DNA from 4 places in the Aminipila butyrica genome. Region 3 is predicted to be linked to each of the others. Evidence: riboswitches for the same ligand, from Rfam matches in the RefSeq annotation. Region 3 holds a riboswitch; each other region holds the start of a gene.
The links. Region 3 has a riboswitch for cobalamin ahead of Ami103574_RS10050 (diaminopimelate decarboxylase family protein). Riboswitches for the same ligand answer to the same signal wherever they lie in the genome.
Positions count from the first base shown of each region.

Region 1 (3,466 bases), 1.5 Mb from region 3:
CCAGCCGTTTCATATATAAGTCCGTCAGGTCCAGGGGTTCATTGGTCCACATGGGCAAGAATCCCTTATAGTTAATGATGTCACGTGCATCCTCAGGTGTCAAAGCCGCCAGTCGGTTTAGAACATCCAGCTCATTTTTCAGGCTGGCTTCCACCACCGGATGAAAGGTTTTGCCTGCCCCTTTGCCGATAATGTAAAAATTCTCGTGGCTAAAGACCAATTCTGCGATGTAGTGAGATAAGGACTCGGTCTTTTTAAACAGCGTTGCGACAAAGCTGCCGTAAATGCCTATAATACAATCTTTGGATTCTAAGGAATAGGTGGAGGTGGCTAGCTGTTGAAAGTTTTGAATCAGCTCATCCTCCAGAAGACTGTGAAATATAGCCATAGTATTCAATTCGGTGGATAAATCGTGCAGTTTATTCATAAAAATACTCCTTCTGTCTATAGGTATGTGATATTGATAAACTGGTGAAAAAATGATATTATTAACTATTAAGTATATCACAGATATTAGATAATTTTAAGACGTATCGGTAAAAAATCCGGGAGGGAAAAGCCTATGCTTACGTTAGATAAAATATATCATGCCGCTTATGTTCTGCGGGAGACCGCCAGGAAGACGGATTTGATTTTAGCCCAAGGGCTCAGTGAGGACAACACCATCTATTTGAAGACGGAGAACTTGCAAGTTACGGGAAGTTTTAAGCTCAGAGGAGCCTATTACAAGATTAGTCAGCTCAGTGAAGAAGATAAAAAGCGAGGCATCATCGCCTGTAGTGCGGGCAATCACGCCCAGGGCGTAGCCCTGGCCTCTCAGAAAAACAATATTCCGTGTATGATTTGTATGCCGGACGGAGCCCCTTTGAGTAAAGTAGAGGCTACCAGAAGGTATGGTGCAGAGGTTTGTCTGGTTAAGGATACGTATGACGATGCCTATGCCCGGGCTTTAGAGATTCAGCAGGAAGAGGGGCGGACCATGATTCATCCCTTTGATGACGATGATGTAATCGCTGGACAAGGCACCATTGGCCTGGAAATTTTAGATCAGCTTGCCGACGCCGATGCTGTTATCGTTCCCGTAGGCGGCGGAGGGCTGATCAGCGGGGTCGCCTTTGCCATTAAAAGCCTCAATCCTTCTTGCAAGGTCTATGGCGTGCAGGCGGCTGGTGCGCCAAGCATGTATCGGTCTGTGAAAGAAGGCAGCATGATTACGCTGGATTCTGTCAATACCTTTGCAGATGGTATCGCAGTCAAGCACCCGGGAGATATCACCTATGAGATGATTTCCAAATATGTCGATGACATGGCTGTGGTTTCGGAGGATGAGATTGCAGCGGCTATTTTGGCTTTGATGGAAAAGCAAAAACTTATTTCTGAAGGCGCAGGAGCGGTTTCGGTAGCTGCGGCCATGTTTAATAAATTTGACTTACATGGAAAAAAGGTTGTATGCCTGGTGAGCGGGGGAAATATCGATGTAAGCTTTTTAAATAGAGTGGTTACAAGAGGTTTAATCATGAGCGGCCGAAGAACCACCATCACCATAGAGCTGGCAGACCGCCCGGGACAACTTCTCAGCGTCAGTGAGATTATAAGTCAGTGTGGAGGAAACGTTGTGGCGGTATATCATGACAGGAGTGACCCCAATATGGCAATTATCAGCTGCTTCCTGAGGGTAGTCATAGAAACCAGAGACAGGCAGCAGGCAAGTCAGATTAAACAGGAGTTAGTGAAGGCTGGCATGCAGCTTGTGGGCGAGAAGTTGTAAACCAAATAGAATGCAGAAGTATGGTTTCGTTTGGTAGCACCGTCGGAAAATGTTGAAATTAAAAAGATATTGACACCGCCAGAGAGCTGTGATATTCTGAAGACAAAATTACAATAGAATATTTTACCACAGATGAGTGCTCGCATAAAGTATGTATGCGAGAGAATAGGGAAGAGGGTGAAAATCCCCCGCGGAGCCGCCGCCGTAAGCGTGGAGCTGCTTTATATTTACCACTGGATTTTCCGGGAAGGTTTAGAGCAGCAGAGATACGTAAGCCGGAAGACCTGCTCAGACTGAATACATCAGATTTCGTCGGATTTTTACGAAGATGTGAGACAGGATAGGCTGTCATATAAATTTTGTTGCAAAACGGGCATCAACCGTATTTTTGGTTGATGCCCGTTTTTTGTTTTTGTCATATTGAAAAGGGAGGAAAAAAATATGCAATTCAATGAGAGAATCAAAAATTATTGGGAAGGCGAAGCCGAAGGGTACAACGAAGGAATTGAAAGGGAACTAAAAGATTTTCACCGCAAAGCATGGCGGGAATTAGTACTGGAATACGCTCCGACAAAGGAAAAGTTAGATATTTTGGATATCGGTACAGGCCCAGGCTTTTTTCCTACTATTCTGGCGGATGAAGACCATAAAGTGACGGGGATTGATTTGACAGAAAACATGATTCATTTTGCTAAAAAGAATTTGCAAGCTGAAGGCAAAGAGGCAGAGCTTCTTTCCATGGATTGTCATCATCTAACGTTTGAAGATTGCTCCTTTGATCTGATTATTTGCCGGAACTTGACGTGGACTCTGGATGACCCTTCTCGTGCATATGAGGAGTGGATGCGGGTGCTGCGGCCCGGTGGAAGGCTTTTAGTGTTTGATGCCTGCTGGTATCTGCATTTGTTTGATGAAGAAAAAAAGAAAGCTTATCAAATCAGAGAGCAAGAAATCAAACAAAAGTATGGGCGTAAATTCCATGAGCACAAAGACCAGAAGGAAGGGGATGAAATCAGCAAAAAACTATTTATGAGCGACAAACTCCGGCCTCAATGGGATTTGGATAAGATGTTAGCCATGGGATTTTCAAAAGTATTTGCAGATTCCACGATTAATCAGAGAACCTGCGATGAAATGGAGATGGAATTGAACTCGCTGACACCGGCCTTTCTCGTTGGAGGTGAAAAATAAAAGTTATGGGAATGTATTTGCGCCTGGCATCTTTTCTTAAAACGACACCGAAAGAAGCACTGATAAAGGTATGGATTGGCTTATCCATTGTGGCCACCGGTTTTTTACAAGCCTTTATGATTGCTGGTGCAATCACGGCTATCTTTGAAAGGAAAAGCTATCTTGAGATTATTCCCTATATTGTCGGGGCACTGCTGGCTATAATGGCTAAAGCGTTTTTGATGCGGTACCAAGAGGGGTTTGTAAAAAAAATGGGGGCCAAAGTAAAGGGGAATATTCGCCAGACGTTGATTGAAAAGCTGCTTTGCCTTGGCCCAGCGTATCAAGATGGACGGCGAAGCGGCAATCTTCAGTCCCTTGTTACCGATGGAGTGGAATCCTTTGAAGTTTTTCTTGTCCAGTACATTCCGCAAGTATTTGTGGTGATGATTTCGGTAAGTGCTGCTATCCTTTACATTTTTACGGTTGATTCGGTTGTAAGTATATTGATTTTTTTAGCAGCTATAC
Region 1 is NZ_CP048649.1:322,676-326,141, forward strand. Features, by position in the region: gene Ami103574_RS01515 (ATP-binding protein) at 1-427, opposite strand, end outside; gene ilvA (threonine ammonia-lyase) at 563-1,768, shown strand; cobalamin riboswitch at 1,886-2,074, shown strand; gene Ami103574_RS01525 (class I SAM-dependent methyltransferase) at 2,210-2,959, shown strand; gene Ami103574_RS01530 (ABC transporter ATP-binding protein) at 2,965-3,466, shown strand, end outside.
Region 1: another riboswitch for cobalamin. It lies ahead of Ami103574_RS01525 (class I SAM-dependent methyltransferase); the one in region 3 lies ahead of Ami103574_RS10050 (diaminopimelate decarboxylase family protein).

Region 2 (3,466 bases), 1.5 Mb from region 3:
AAGTTTGGTATGGAGATGCCAAAAAAAGTACAGCTTCGGATTAGATAGTCTGTAATTTTATTCTGCTTCACTGCCGCCAGCATGCCGAAAGGTACCGCTACAGCCACCATCATAGCCAGAGAAACAAAAGCCAGCTGCAATGTCGGCCCTAACCGGTTCAGCAGAAGCTCAGCCACCGGCCTGTTCATGGAATAAGATGTGCCGAAATCTCCGCTGAGACAGCCTCTTAGCCAATTCCAATATTGGACTAAAAACGGCTGATTCAACCCCATCGCTTCTCTTGTTTTTTCCAGGACCTCCAAGCTAGGCATACTGCCAGTAGCTGCAAACATGCTTCGCACCGGATCTCCGGGAGCCAGATAAGTAAGACCGAAGGAGATAAAGCTGATGCCTGCTAGAACGATGAGCATTTCTACCAGTCGGTTCCTCAGCTGTTTCCCGCTCACCTATCTTCCTCCTGGGCCTTAGTCAACAGTTCCAGCTGCTCCTCGCAGATTTTCCCGTAGGCAATGACCGTCTCTTGCTTCTGAACGGTTAAGCTGCCAATCTGATACAAAATAACGCAGGTCTCACTTGCCCGATGGACTTCCAGTACCTGTCCAAAATAGTCTCGAATTTCTCCCAGGATTTCACCTTTTTCTGCTGTTTGTCCTGGCTTAAACCGAGGATACCAGCAACCAGCCTTTTCTGCTCCCTGATAGATAGCCTCTGTAATAAGCACTTTTGGAGAAGTATTCTTTTTCACTGTTTCCGAAGCTTCCTGCGCCTCTGGCAAAACCTCCAGCAGCCGAAGAATCCGCTTCACATCCTGCACATCTGCTTCGACCTCTTCCGGAGACCAGCAAGCCATGTTTCCCCGCTCCAGCAAGATACCTGGGATGCCCAAGGCACCAGCGTAATTATAAGCGCCTCCCGTGCCACTCTGGGACTGAACGATATAAGGCACTTGCACCTGGCGGGCCATCTGTTCCGACATGCGGCACACTTCTTCACTGGCCTTCCCCTGGCAATACACATAAGGTGCTAGGGCTTCGAACCCATCACCACAATGCAGGTCTATGTAATAATCAATCTCAGAAAAGACTTCTTTTTCTATAAAGTAACAGATTTGCTGCGCCAAGGTCCCATCAGGGTTCCCTGGAAATTCTCGGTTGAGGTTTTTTCCATCCTCGTAGACCAAACTCATGGTTCGGTGCTCAAAGCCTGTGGTATTCACCAGCGGCAGAATGACGATCCTGCCCGTTATCTCCGCGGGCACCAGGGCCTCTGCTAGGGTAATGGCCGCTTGGATACCTACATATTCCGCATTGTGAATACCTCCGGTCACCAAAACGGTTTTACCTTCTTCCTTTCCGCAGATTACTGTAACTGGCAGCAACACGTCTTCTCTGCCTACAGTCAACAGACCTTGGATTTTAGTGTTTTTATTTTTTAGTTCATCTTTCAGTCTTATTCGTTTCATGATCCATCCTCATCTTTCTCCCGTCTTAAAGACCTCATGCCGTAGTCCCTATGGGGCTTTAACCGAACTTTTTCTTGCTGCCAGCCCACGAAAAAAGGCGACCGCATCATACGGTCGCCAAAAAATTCCAATATAATATAATGGATGTTTCTCTCTTCTGAGCACTTTTCAACAGCCGTAAAAAATTGCACAACTACATACAAGCAGTTCTCCTGACTTAAGTTCATCACCTTTTACGCCTTCCCAGTTTCCCAGTGGCCCTTGTAAAAAGCTCCCTATTACAGTGACGGGTTCGTATTGGATTCTCACCAATTTCTCTATTATTCCTTCGCGGAACTTGCATCTTTGCTTTTTATTCTATTGTTCAATTATATGGTTTATTCTATCATAGTTGCTATAAGGTGTCATATCCACTTTGGCACACCTTTCCGTTCCATTTCGTCACATTTCAACAAAAACCTGTTCTAAAAAATCTTTTGCCAAAGAGGATAAGCCTTCTTTTTCTCTTTTTACATAGCCCAGATAAATCTTGCCGTCTGCACAGGTCACTGGAATGCTCTTGATGGAAAAGGCTTCTTCCAAGGACTCGTTCAGCCGATAAGTCAAATAAGCCCGGTCCGTGTTTTCCAACAGCCGAATCAACGCATAATCACTATTGGTAGTCACCGCGTGTTCTAAATTCTTCACAATACCTAAATTCTGAATGGTGTTTTGCAGATGATGAAACTTAGAATAAGAGTCCTCATACTGTTTGACAAATTGCAGCCCCTGAATCTGCTGGGCTGTAATGATTTCTTCCTTCGCTAAGGGATTTTGTTTTCCTACCTCGAGGGACAGTTCTGCCTCCCGCAACTGAACAAACTCCAGCTTCTTTCTCCTCAGGATATGCTCAAAGACAATTTTTTGCTTTTCGGCCACATAAATAAACCCGATTTCTGACAAGTCTTTTTCCACGTCCCCGATAACCTGGTTCACACTGCCCTCCAGCAGCCGAAAGGAAATAATATTATGGTCCTGCCGCTGACAAAACTCTGCAAAGCTGGTAGACAGATAGTTGCTGGGATTCATGGACACCGACAAAAATTGTGACCGTTTCTCTCGGTTGACACTTTCAATATGATCCATGCGCTTGATAATCTCTAAGGCGTGTCGATAGACTTTCTCGCCCTCCGCAGTTAGACACACACCTGTCCCCCGCCTAGTAAAGAGGGTCATTTGTAATCTTTTTTCCAGCTTTTTTACGACCTTACTCACATTGGAAGGGGTCGTGTATAAAATCTCCGAAGCACTGCTGAAGCTGCCCGCTTCTGCGGCAGTAACTAGGTATTCCAATTGTTTTAGTTCCATGGTTGGCTCCTTCCACCAGTGGCTTTGGCCCTGGCAGCAAAATTCTTATTTAATCATTCCTTCTTGCTTCGTACCATCCAGCATCGATGTCAGCCACCCTTCTTTCCCTTTCCTGAGACCTAAATAATATAAGGCCAAAAATATAAGTGCTGCGTTCTGGAAAAGTTTAGCGGTGTGCCTCCAGAACTCAAGGTCATGCATTTCTTCTGCCGTAATATGATGATTACCAATTAATTGATTGGAAATCCAAGCATTGTACCCTAGTACGCCTATCAGCATAATTAAAAAAGTTACAAAAATTATAAATCTAATTGTTTTCAAATTTATATATTTTTTCAGCACCCCATTATCCCCCTCAAAATTAAAATAGCACAATTGGTCTGGAACCGAGCACTTAGCTATCGGAAACAGAAAAATGGCACCAGACGAGTAATCCTCCAGTGCCATTTGTATTAAAAATTAGTAGTTAATCTTCCGCACTTCAAAGTAGCTCTGTGGATGGTTACAAACCGGACAGACACCAGGAGCTTCCTTGCCTACATGCAGATGCCCGCAGTTCCGGCATTCCCAAACCTTTTCTTCAGCCTTTTCAAAGACTGCGTTGTTTTCTACGTTGCTCAATAGTGCTCTATACCGCTCTTCATGATGCTTCTCCAC
Region 2 is NZ_CP048649.1:256,983-260,448, reverse strand. Features, by position in the region: gene nikB (nickel ABC transporter permease) at 1-446, opposite strand, end outside; gene Ami103574_RS01195 (M14 family metallopeptidase) at 443-1,462, opposite strand; gene Ami103574_RS01190 (hypothetical protein) at 1,459-1,692, opposite strand; cobalamin riboswitch at 1,648-1,818, opposite strand; gene Ami103574_RS01185 (LysR family transcriptional regulator) at 1,904-2,809, opposite strand; gene Ami103574_RS01180 (hypothetical protein) at 2,855-3,151, opposite strand; gene rbr (rubrerythrin) at 3,269-3,466, opposite strand, start outside.
Region 2: another riboswitch for cobalamin. It lies ahead of Ami103574_RS01195 (M14 family metallopeptidase); the one in region 3 lies ahead of Ami103574_RS10050 (diaminopimelate decarboxylase family protein).

Region 3 (3,466 bases):
ACAGATTTTCCAGACAATGGCAACAAACAAATCAATTCAAAAACCGAAGGATACTCCGCCTCATTTTCTGCCGGGAGGGCAAAAACCTCGTTTTCTTTCACGTACCTCTCATAAGACATCAGCATATGTATCGCTCCTTCCTAAACACCATTTTTCACCACCAAACGAGTTTTGTCTCGTTCTGTCGCGCCTAAATCTTTAGTATAATACCATGCATACCGGCAGGTGTCAATAGAAAAACCCATGGCAAAATGATGTATTTTATATTCATTTATTTCAGAGGTTTCAGAAAATTTTATCCCAGCCCCCAAAGAGGCTGGGATTCATCTCATATGACACAGAGATTCAGTGGTTCCCGAAAGGGCTCTTCCCCCTCTAGCAAATCCTCATACCTCTGAGGCCGTTTAATCTCTTTCACCGTATCGTTCTTTTTGATCATGACCACTCCTGGCCGCGGCCTGCCATTGAAGGAAGGCAGACAGGAGTTATTATAGGCGCCCGCATCCATAAAAGCTACCAAATCTCCCGCTGTCATACTGTTAGGCAGCCAGGCACCCCCGGAGGTTTCAGCCGCCAAGCCGCTGATTCGGTACGGCATGCCATGCTTTTCAGTGATTTTATTAGCACACAGCAGCTGACCGTGTTCCAGCCTCTTCTTCTGCGGTCGTCCGCTCCCCATGCCTTCAAAGCCTTCATCCAGAACCAGCCAGTTTTCGTTGAGATTTTTCCGATACTTCTCATTGACCACACTGGTGAGTAAAATACCCGCAGAAGCGGCAATCTTTTTACCTGGCTCAATAATCAACTCCACTCCCTGAAAGAAATCTTGCAGAGGGTCTCCCGCCCACGTCTTTACTTTTTCCATGCTCAGTTCCTCTGCCACCTTACAGGCAATTTCTTCTAAATCTTCTGGTGACATGCCGCCTCCCAAGTTCAGCGTACGAGGAATGAAGCCGGTGAGCTGATACATCTTCACCGCCGTTTCCAGCATAGCAGCAAAGGCTCCACGAGCATCCTCTGGCTTATCCAGTCCCTTTTGCAGCTGTAAGTGGTAGCCCCGCAGCCGGATATGCTGCTTGTTCTTCTGAGACATGCGGATAGCAGTCCTCAACTGTTCAAAAGTAATGCCAAATTCACTTTCTGGGATGTTCTCCCCTCGTGAATCCTGACCATAATAAGAAGAATCCGGCGCTACCATCAGGGCGATATTAACCGGCATATCCAACTCTTGCGCAATCTCGGCAATCCTAGTCAGCTCATAGATAGAATCCACATTAATAGCCTTCACACAGCTGCGGATGGCCAGCTCCAGCTCTGTTGCCGTCTTGCAGGCACCCGTAAAAATAATTTGCCGTCCTTCAAAACCAGCCTGTAGGCCTTTAAACAACTCTCCGCCCGAATTAACCTGCAAATTACAACCCGCATCTCGAATGACCTGTAGATTCGCCAAGGTAGATTCGCATTGGGCTGCATAGTGAATGCTTGTTTTAGCATATGCGGTGCGAAAAGCTACGATGACTTCATTTACGTTCTTGCGCAACTCTCGTTCAGAAAAGATGTACAGGGGCGACCCATAGACTTCAGATAGCTTTGTCAGATCCCTGCCGTCAAAATACAAGTGCTCGTCTTCTACTTTAAAGATCTTGTTTTCAAAAATGTTCATGTGCGACCTCCCGATCCGTTGTATAAATAGCCCCGCCTTATAAACAAAAAAACTGCGACAAAAAATCGCAGTCCGTTTTACTGTTTTTCCTTATTGTCTGCCGACAGTCCATGTTACCCGTGGATCGGCGTGCTTCTCATGCAGGTCTCCTGACTCGTGTATCCTCATTTCTTCTCGCCTTCCCAAGCTAACGCTCAGTGGCTATCACCCTCTTTTCAAGGGTAAATCTTAGAAGAAACTCCTCACTCACAGTGGCGGGTCCATTCTGGAATTTCACCAGATTCCCTCTTAGTCAGATATTGCCTTTGGGCAATACTGAAACATGGAAGTGATATAAATTTACTTCATTCATCATATCACACACGCCAGTTCCTTTCAAGGTATATTTTCAAATAAATCCTGCTCATACGACTTATAACAAGATTCACTGGTCCATCAAACCGTATTTTACTTTAATGCGGTCCAGCTTTTCCAGCATAGACTGGGACATGAACCACAGGAAGATGACCGTAGCCGCTGCGTGGACTAAATCAAAGGGAAGTCCCAGAACATAGGCTGCGACGAACATTGGCCAGGTGGGATTGGCGTTGTAGGTCAGCACCGTGGCAGGATTCATCAGGCCGCCATAAATCACTAACACGGCTAGGCCGCCAAATACGCACAGCGGTAAGCGGCCTCTGAGCAGCAGGCCTTTGCGGAACAATATCCCCGCTAAAAATCCGATCACCCCCATAGCAAACATCTGCCATGGCGTCCAAGGCCCTTGTCCATACAACATATTGGAGGTTAACATGGTGATAGCACCTACCAAAAACCCAGCCTCCCCGCCGAAAGCTACGCCGGCGATGATTACCATGGCTGCCACTGGTTTAAACTGAGGCAACATGAAAAAAGCAGCTCTTCCGGCCACCCCCAAGGCACACAGCACTGCCAGAATGATTAACTCTCGGGCCTGAGGCTTGCGCCCCTCAAAAGCCAAGACAAAAGGCAGCATAGTTTCAAGGATGATCAATAAGGAAATAAAGTAATATTTCCGATCACCAAAGTAGAATACCCCCACGTAAAGGGTCAGGGGAATGGCCAGCAGAATCATCACTGCTGCGGCTACTGTCCGCTTGGACAACCTGCGCTTCTCTTTCTGAATCTGGATGACCTCTATCGGTTGTTGGCTCCGCTGGGAAATGGCCAGCGCTAATACCACCAGAGAGGCGATAAAATAGATACTCTGTTCCAAGGGCTCCAGCTGGATTATCTGGGATCCTTGCAGCGCTACATAGGCCAGAGTCAAAGCGCAAATTCCCGCTGCTCCCGCTAAAATCCGCCGCCATAGAGGCAGCTTGTGACTTTTTGGGGCTTGGTTTGCCTTCTCTACCACCTTATCCGGCCTATACAAATCCTCTGCTGGCAATTGTGGTCCAGGGGGCACCTTTCCACCGCAGGCAAGGATGACATCCTCAGCGGCCACCGCCTCCGGCAGCAATTGACGGGCCATACGGTTTGCTGCGGTGGTGTAAAAACTATTTCCAGAAAAGAAAGCCCGCGGCGTATCCTCGGTAACAATATTTCCATCAAAAAACATCGCGCAGCGATGGGCATATTTAGCACAGAATTCGATGTCGTGGCTAACCATGACCAGGGAAACACCCTGGCGAAGCAGCCGCTGCAAAATCTCGGCGAAAAGTTCCTTAAACTCGGCATCCAGCCCCTTAGTCGGTTCATCCAGCAGCAGAATCTGCGGTTCTAAAAGCAGAACCTTGGCTAAAGCTGCTCGCTGTTGTTCTCCCCCTGACAAGTCATAAGGAT
Region 3 is NZ_CP048649.1:2,117,377-2,120,842, forward strand. Features, by position in the region: gene Ami103574_RS10050 (diaminopimelate decarboxylase family protein) at 329-1,663, opposite strand; cobalamin riboswitch at 1,786-2,004, opposite strand; gene Ami103574_RS10055 (ATP-binding cassette domain-containing protein) at 2,088-3,466, opposite strand, start outside.

Region 4 (3,466 bases), 830 kb from region 3:
AGGGGAGAAAGACAACCAATACAAGAAAATAACCGGCAGCAGAAATCACCCCTGGTACAAGCAGTTTCTTGAAGAGAAAGCTTAACCATTGAAAAAGGATGCTGATAAATAAAATAGCGCAGGCTGGCGTGAAAAGAAGTACATTGCCTCACATTTTTTCATAAGAAAAAATCACAGAGGTCGTGGTATCCAGCCCTGTATACATAGCGATAAGTGCTAGAACTGCCCATAGCCCCAGCCATATTTTTAATCCCTTAAACATATCCATCCCCTTAATGTTGCGGACTAGAACGTCATGTGATGATTTCTACATATTATAGTCCGGCGATTGCTTTTATATCGGCTTCTAAATATTTTAGGTACTCTTTAGATAATAAGCTTAAGGGCTCAGAAAGTAAAGAAATATATCCAAGGTGTAAGGGGTGGGGAAAGTCTTTTAAGGGAATTGCTACTATTTCGCCCAGACCTTTATGAAATATATCGGCATTGCTGTTGGTTAAATCGGGACCAATGCTAAAGCACGTGCCATTGCGAACCAGTGCAATTTTAGTGCAGCGGTCGCTCACATGTATATTTCTATTCAACAGTTTGTAGAAAAGCATTTCCTCCGTAAAATGGGATATGTCAATTTCTTGATCATAGGTGACAAATGGATAGGGTTCCAGCGCTTCCACAGAAATACTTTTTTTAGAAGCAAGAGGATGGGAAGCATTAATAAAGACATAAGGTTTTAACTGATGGATTTCATTAAAGCAGAGCTTACAGCTGGCAAGTACCTTTTTGATGGAACGAAGGTGAGTATGATGGATAGAAAGAATACCCAGTTCGCTTCGGCGGTTAGCAACATCCTGGATGACGGAGTAGGTCGGGCATTCTCGAATGGCGATATCGTAGGACTCTAAGTCTAAGGTATTCATTAATTGTGTAAAGGACCGTACGGCAAATGGAAGGCGTTGTGTTGAAACAGAAAAGCGCATGGGCAGATATTTTCGATAGCGATACCGCTGTTCCAGCTGCTCGGATTGATAAACAATTTCTTTGGCATATTTTAAGAAATCTTCTCCGTCCGCAGTCAGTGTGACACCTCGATTGTTGCGATAAAATAAAATGATACCTAGATTTTTTTCCATTTCTTTTATTGCGGTGGATAAAGTGGACTGAGAAATAAATAGCACTTTAGCAGCTTCTGAAAAAGACTGATGATTAGCCGTTTCTATTATATATTTCATGGATTGTAATGTCATAAAATACTCCTCTCTTGGGGTTTCTTCTTCTTATGTAAGTATTATATTATCAAAAAAATTGATAGCCCACAATGGAGAATGTCTATTGTGGGCTGGATTGTATGTTCTGTTGTCTTATGATACAATGAAAAAAATAGATAGAGCTATTGTATGGAAATCGGTGAAAATCCGATGCGGTACCGCCACTGTGAAGAGGAGTCGTTGCAACTGATAAAGAATATTGACACTGGAATATCATTCTGGGAAGTCATTGCAGCGTACAGAGAATCTAAGCCAGGATACTTCGATAGTTTTGAATTAACGACCTGACGGATTATTGGGAAAGTTGAATTTGGCTTTGTTTTATCGTTTCATACTTGGAATAGATTCAAGTCTAAAATAAGAAAAATAAAACTCCGTATCCGAAAGATGCGGAGTTTTTGTGTGTCATGAGAGGAAAACAAGATGGACAACTGGAATGGTAACCTGCTGGGGTACGGCGATTATAACTATTTGTTGAATTATTTAAAGGAAATAGCAGGAGGAATTAACGTGAAAAAAGGATTTAGTAAATTATTTTTAGTGGTTTTAAGCATTTGTTTGCTTGTGGGGTTAAATGGCTGTGGAAACAGCGATTTAAAGGCAGAAGATAAAGTGCAGACCCGTGTAATTGTGGATGCGGCAGGCAATCAAGTTGAAGTTCCTATGGAGGTAAAAAAAATAGGAGTGGTGCCCATTCCTTGGGCATCGGTTATATATTGTATTGATAATTCTTCCGCACGTTTAAGTGCGATGAACCCATCTGCCATGCAAGCATATAAGGGTCATTTTCTGGAAAGCATGGACCCGGAATATGGTAATATTTCAACGGCATGCATAGGCAGTGATTTGTCGATTAATATGGAAGAGACGGCAAAGAATGGTGTAGAGGTCATGATTATTTGGGATTATCAGGAGGCGGAAGCTGCTCAGCTAAAGGAAGTTGGAATCGCCCCGATTATGATAAAAAATGAAACCATTGATGAATTGCAGACCAGTATGAAAATCATTGGAGAATTATTGGGAAAGGAAGAACGAGCCCAGCAATTTATTGATTCCTATACGAAAACCTATGAATATATGAAAGCGAAACAAGAAGCCGTAAAGACGGCAGATAAACCGAGAGTTTTATATTTGCGAGATGCTCAATTAAAAATCCAGGGAAATGATAACTTTATGCGAGAAGCCTTAGAGCTGGCAGGAGCAGATAACGTTGCGTCTCAAGTGAAGAGTAATGCCACCATGGAAGAAATTCTAGCCTGGGATCCAGAAATCATTTTTTTAAGTAATTTTGATGAATTTGAGCCGGAAGATTTATATAAAAACACCATTCCGGGCCAGGATTGGAGTAGCATTTCGGCAGTAAAAAATAAGAAGGTATATAAAACACCTTTAGGTATATATCGCTGGGATGCACCAGGTGTAGAAACTCCTTTGATGATGAAATGGATGGCACAGATTATTCAGCCGGATATTTTTAACGATGAGGACGTGGAAACAGAATTGACGGCATATTATAAAGATTATTTTAATTATAAATTATCGGCAAAGGACATGGCTCTAATTTTAAGTGAAGATGCAAATAAACAAAGCCAGTAGGATAGGTGAATGGATGTATAAGAAAAAACAGAAATGGCCTTATCCGCTGCTCATCATCATGTTGTGTGCCCTTTTAGGTTTAATCGTCGTGTTGTCGGTCAGCATCGGCCGATACCATATCATGCCCTTACAGGTGATAAACATTTTGCTCGCTCAGCTGATTCCGATTCATCAGACCTGGACGGATCAGTGCGAGAGTATTATTTTTACCTTACGGCTTCCGCGAATCATGGCGGCAATCTTGGTAGGCGGAGCCCTGGCTCTGTCGGGAACTTCATACCAAGGGATTTTTCAAAATCCCTTGGTTTCTCCGGATATTTTAGGGGTATCTGCGGGGGCCTGTATTGGAGCGTCCTGTGCAATCTTAGGGGGAGGCGGAAATGGGCTGATACAGATTTGTGCCTTTTTAGGCGGATTCTTAGCCGTTATGTTGACCACAACCATCCCCAAAATATTAAAGAACAATTCCATGATGATGCTTGTACTTTCAGGAATCATCGTCGGCGGAATGATGAATTCCATTATGGGACTGATTAAATATGTGGCTGACCCGGAGACACAACTGGCATCAATTGTTTACTGGCAGCTGGGAAGCTTAGCTCAAG
Region 4 is NZ_CP048649.1:2,950,638-2,954,103, reverse strand. Features, by position in the region: gene Ami103574_RS13950 (LysR family transcriptional regulator) at 315-1,244, opposite strand; cobalamin riboswitch at 1,397-1,526, shown strand; gene Ami103574_RS13945 (ABC transporter substrate-binding protein) at 1,689-2,861, shown strand; gene Ami103574_RS13940 (FecCD family ABC transporter permease) at 2,875-3,466, shown strand, end outside.
Region 4: another riboswitch for cobalamin. It lies ahead of Ami103574_RS13945 (ABC transporter substrate-binding protein); the one in region 3 lies ahead of Ami103574_RS10050 (diaminopimelate decarboxylase family protein).